2 regions of the Enterobacter sp. SM3 genome follow, and region 1 is predicted to be linked to the other one. Evidence: predicted binding sites of a transcription regulator. Region 1 holds the regulator's gene; the other holds the start of a gene.
The links. The regulator LexA, encoded in region 1, represses DNA repair genes until DNA is damaged. The targets are predictions, from matches to a motif close to TNCTGTATGTACATACAGNA.

Region 1 (2,462 bases):
CCGCGCATCGCCAGCACGCGCCAGACCATCCACAGGCCAATAATAAAGGTTCCGTACTCGGCAATCGCCGTCGCCAGCGCCGCGCCCTGCACATTCATATGCAGACCCATGACCAGCCAGACATCCAAAACGATATTGAGCAGGTTACCCACCACCAGCAAAATGACCGGCGCACGGGCGTACTGAACGCCCAGTAGCCACCCCAGCAGAACCAGGTTAGCCAGCGACGCGGGCGCGCTGAGCCAGCGGATTTCAAGGAAACGTCGCGCCTGCGCCAGTACCGCCTCGCTGCCGCCAACAACATGGAGTGCAAGGTCGATCAGAGGCGTACGTAATAAAACGATTAACGCCCCCGCGCCAAGCGCAAGGATCAGCGGCTGCACCAGCGCGCGCGCCAGACGCAGCGGATCTTTTGCGCCATAAGCCTGTGCCGTAAGCCCGGTGGTGCTCATACGCAAAAAGAGCAGCAGCATAAACAGGAAGCTGGTTGCCGTCGCGCCAATCGCCACGCCGCCAAGATAAACAGGCGAATCAAGGTGACCAATAACGGCAGTATCGACCAGACCGAGCAAGGGAACGGTAATATTGGAGAAAATCATCGGCAGAGCAAGACGCCACAATGCCTTATCGGATGCCGTCAGCAGTGACATGAAAAATACCGGGAGTGGAGAATGAAGCAGGCTACAGCGGCGCCATAGCCTGTCAGGAAGAGGTTACAGCCATTCGCCGTTGCGAATGACCCCAACCGCCAGTCCTTCGATAGAGAAGTTGTGTTCGCGGAGATCGACCACAATCGGGGAGAACTCATTGTTTTCAGGCAGTAGCTGAACGGTGTTCCCCTGTTTTTTCAAACGCTTGACGGTGACTTCATCATCAATGCGTGCGACAACCACCTGGCCGTTACGCACATCCTGCGTTTTGTGCACCGCAAGCAGATCGCCGTCAAGAATGCCGATGTCTTTCATCGACATACCGCTGACGCGCAGCAGGAAATCAGCGCTCGGTTTGAACATGGCCGGATCGACCTGGTAGTGGCCTTCAATATGCTGCTGTGCCAGTAAAGGCTCACCGGCAGCAACACGCCCCACCAGCGGAATGCCCGTCTCTTCTTCCACCAGTAGGCGGATACCACGTGACGCGCCTGAAACAATCTCAATCACGCCCTTACGCGCCAGCGCTTTGAGGTGTTCTTCGGCAGCATTCGGAGAACGGAAGCCCAGACGCTGCGCGATTTCCGCACGCGTGGGTGGCATACCCGTCTGGCCGATATGATCCCGGATGAGATCAAACACCTCTTGCTGCCTGGTCGTTAACGCTTTCATTCCGCCCCCTGGGTGTATATACAGTTATGCTGTGAGTATATACAGTCAAAGGCGATTTTGGAACCAAAAACTGCACAAAAAACCAGGGACTTAATTATTCCTCGAGGCTCATCGGAAATGTGACCAAAGCAGCGTGACCCAGGTGATTACGGCAGTGATAATCGCCAGCAACACGGCAGCAGAGCCCATGTCTTTTGCGCGGCCAGAAAGCTCGTGGAAATCTGAACCAATGCGATCAACAACAGCTTCAATAGCGCTATTAAGAATTTCCACTATCATCACCAGAAGCACGGAACCGATAAGAAGTACGCGGGTAATAGCATCAACATCAAGGAAACAGGCGATGATCACCGCGATGATAGCGGCGACGCCCTCCTGGCGAAAGGCGGCTTCGTTGATCCACGCGGCACGGAACCCTTTCCATGAATAGCCGGCGGCTTTGATGATACGCGTTAACCCAGTGGTATTATTGGCCATTAAAAGAACCTTTTATGAAAAAAAGCGTCAGTAACAGGAACTGTAGCGCGTTTCGCTACAGCCTGAAGTATGACGGGTAACAACAGAAATTTTGCGCGCTTTCTGTTATCCTTGCGCCGCAATTGCATTATTAACCAGAGGCTTTACATCGTTTATGTCCGGCTGGCCACGAATTTACTACAAATTACTTAATTTACCATTAAGCATCCTGGTAAAAAGCAAGTCTATCCCAGCGGAACCCGCGCTGGAATTGGGGCTCGATACGTCGCGTCCTATTATGTACGTTTTGCCTTATAACTCGAAGGCAGACTTACTAACGCTTCGCGCCCAGTGTCTGGCGCATGACTTACCTGACCCGCTTGAACCGCTAGAAGTTGACGGCACTTTACTGCCGCGCTACGTGTTCATTCACGGTGGACCGCGCGTGTTTACCTACTACACGCCAAAAGAAGAGTCCATCAAGCTGTTCCATGACTATCTCGACCTGCACCGCAGCAACCCCGATCTGGATGTGCAGATGGTGCCGGTATCGGTGATGTTTGGTCGTCGCCCGGGCCGTGAAAAAGGTGAAGAGAACCCGCCGCTGCGCATGCTTAACGGCATCCAGAAGTTCTTCGCGGTCTCCTGGCTGGGACGCGACAGCTTTGTGCGTTTCTCCCCTTC
Region 2 (2,462 bases), 620 kb from region 1:
CATTTTGTCGTAAAGCTTGCTGGCGCGATCGGCAATCTGCTGCGCGTTGCGGCTCTGGTGCTCATAGCGCCACAGGTTCGCAATGGTGCGTAACGCCACCAGCAGCGTGGTGGGGCTGACCAGCATAATGTTATTTTTGAGCGCTTCGGTGATAAGCTCAGGCTGTCTGTCGAGTGCCAGCAGAAACGCGGGTTCTACCGGGATAAACATCAGGACATAGTCCAGCGAGCGGAGACCCGGCAGCTGCTGGTAGTCCTTTCTGCCGAGCAGGCGAATGTGGTTACGCACGGAGGCAATGTGCTCCTGCAGCGCCGATTCGCGGGTGTAGTCATCTTCGGCGTTGAAGTAGCGCTCATAGGCCACCAGCGTCATTTTGGCGTCAATCACCACATCTTTACCCTGCGGCAGCCGCACAATCACATCCGGCTGCATACGAGAGCGGGCGTCGTTTTCGATACTTACCTGCGTTTCGTATTCATATCCTTCCCGCAGTCCAGAGGCTTCCAGTACGCGGGTCAGCACCACTTCTCCCCAGTTGCCCTGGGTTTTGTTATCCCCTTTCAGCGCGCGGGTCAGGTTGACCGCTTCCTGCGCCATCTGGGCATTCAACTGCTGGAGATTGCGAATCTCATGCGCCAGCGTGTGACGCTCGCGCGCCTCCTGCCCAAAGCTGTCCTGCACCTGACGACGAAAACCGTCAAGCTGTTCGCGCAGGGGCGTCAGCAGGCTGTTCAGGCTCTGGCGGTTCTGTTCATCAACGCGGCGGTTGCTGTGCTCGAAAATACGGTTGGCGAGGTTCTCAAACTGTTCGCTGAGGCGCTGCTCGCTGTTGATCATCTGGCGGATTTTGTCTTCCGCGTGCAGCTGGGTGGATTCAAGGCGGGTGGTCACTTCGCGGAGATCGGCCTCCAGCGAGGTGTTGATATCTCGCAGGTTGCGCAGCTCGTTGTTGAGCAGCTCGCACTCCTCTCGCCAGTGGTCACTCAGCGCAAGCTGCTGCTTTGCCGCACTTAATTGAGCGACTATCTCTTCGCGCTCTGCCAGCTGGTCGGCCTTCTGCTGTGCATGCTGATAGCTGGAAATGAGCCAGCCTATCGCCACGCCCGCCAGCGCAATCACCGCATAAATCAGGACTGAGATATCCACAATGCCCCCTGCATCAACGTATTACCCGCACAAAATAAGATTGTGCTGTATAAACGTCCAGTTTGAAAGGGTTTTCCTGCGAGGCGCTACGCAAAAAATAAAGGCCGAACGTGTCGGCCTTTGATTTCGAAAGGAGAGGACTAGATCAGGCGACGCGCGGCTTCAACCACGATTTTCACCGCATGACTTTCGGTCTGCTTCATGGTTTCGGCGTTCGGGATCTCCTGCTGGGTACGGTTGACGATAACGCCCGCCACCATACCGGCACGCAGACCCTGGCTTGCGCACATGGTCAGCAGCGTTGCGGATTCCATTTCGTAGTTCATCACGCCCATGGACTGCCACTCCTCCATTGAGCCTTTGAAACGGCTTACCACGCGGCCTGAGAAGGTGTCGTAACGCTCCTGGCCCGGGTAGAAGGTGTCGGAAGAGGCGGTGACGCCCACGTGGGTAGTTGCGCCTACGGACTTCGCGGCTTCAACCAGCGCGGTGGTGCATTCGAAATCAGCCACTGCCGGGAATTCCATCGGTGCAAAGTGCAGGCTTGCACCGTCCAGACGGACGGACGCAGTGGTGACCAGCACGTCGCCGACGTTGATGTGCGGCTGGATAGCGCCGGTGGTACCGATACGCAGGAAAGTACGAATGCCCAGCTGTGCCAGCTCTTCAACAGCAATAGAGGTAGACGGACCACCGATACCGGTAGAGCACACGATCACCGCTTTGCCATCCAGCTCTGCGCGCCAGGTGGTGAACTCACGATGGGCAGCTAGCTTGACCGGCTTATCCATCAGCGCGGCGATCTTTTCCACACGCTCAGGATCGCCGGGGACGATAGCGAGCGTAGCCCCTTGTAAATCGTTTTTAGTGAGGCCGAGATGAAAAACATCAGACTTAGACATAGGTGACTCCTCTGTGGGTCGGTTAGTCAGAAGAAGTAAAACGGTACTTTACAGAAGCAGTAAGCATATTTTCGTGACGCACCTCACCATGAATGAAAATGATTACATTGAATTTCCATAAAAAGGTGATTTACATCACATTAACAAGTTATATCGCCAGGTGCTGCACAAAAGATAGACCGTTTAAGGCACTGTGAGTTGTTAACCTGGTGTCTATATTTACCTTTGCGCTAACTCATTGGTACGGAGAATGCCATGACTGAAAAAACCGGTTTTGCACCTGCTGCGGCCCCACATGCTTCAACCATCGTGTCGACGCCAGAAGCGGCAATTACCGCGGGTGAGACCTCCATTCCCTCGCAGGGGGAGAATATGCCTGCTTATCACGCACGGCCAAAATCGGCAGACGGCCCG

Region 2: rmuC (DNA recombination protein RmuC) is a predicted target of LexA. The motif match lies at 1,190-1,209, and genes of this name have one in related genera.

The regions. Positions count from the first base shown of each region.
Region 1 covers NZ_CP099971.1:359,055-361,516, reverse strand. Annotated here, with positions in the region: gene dinF (MATE family efflux transporter DinF) at 1-650, opposite strand, end outside; gene lexA (transcriptional repressor LexA) at 714-1,322, opposite strand; gene GVO84_RS01555 (diacylglycerol kinase) at 1,431-1,799, opposite strand; gene plsB (glycerol-3-phosphate 1-O-acyltransferase PlsB) at 1,954-2,462, shown strand, end outside.
Region 2 covers NZ_CP099971.1:4,611,459-4,613,920, forward strand. Annotated here, with positions in the region: gene rmuC (DNA recombination protein RmuC) at 1-1,146, opposite strand, end outside; gene udp (uridine phosphorylase) at 1,287-2,048, opposite strand; gene GVO84_RS21690 (dienelactone hydrolase family protein) at 2,304-2,462, shown strand, end outside.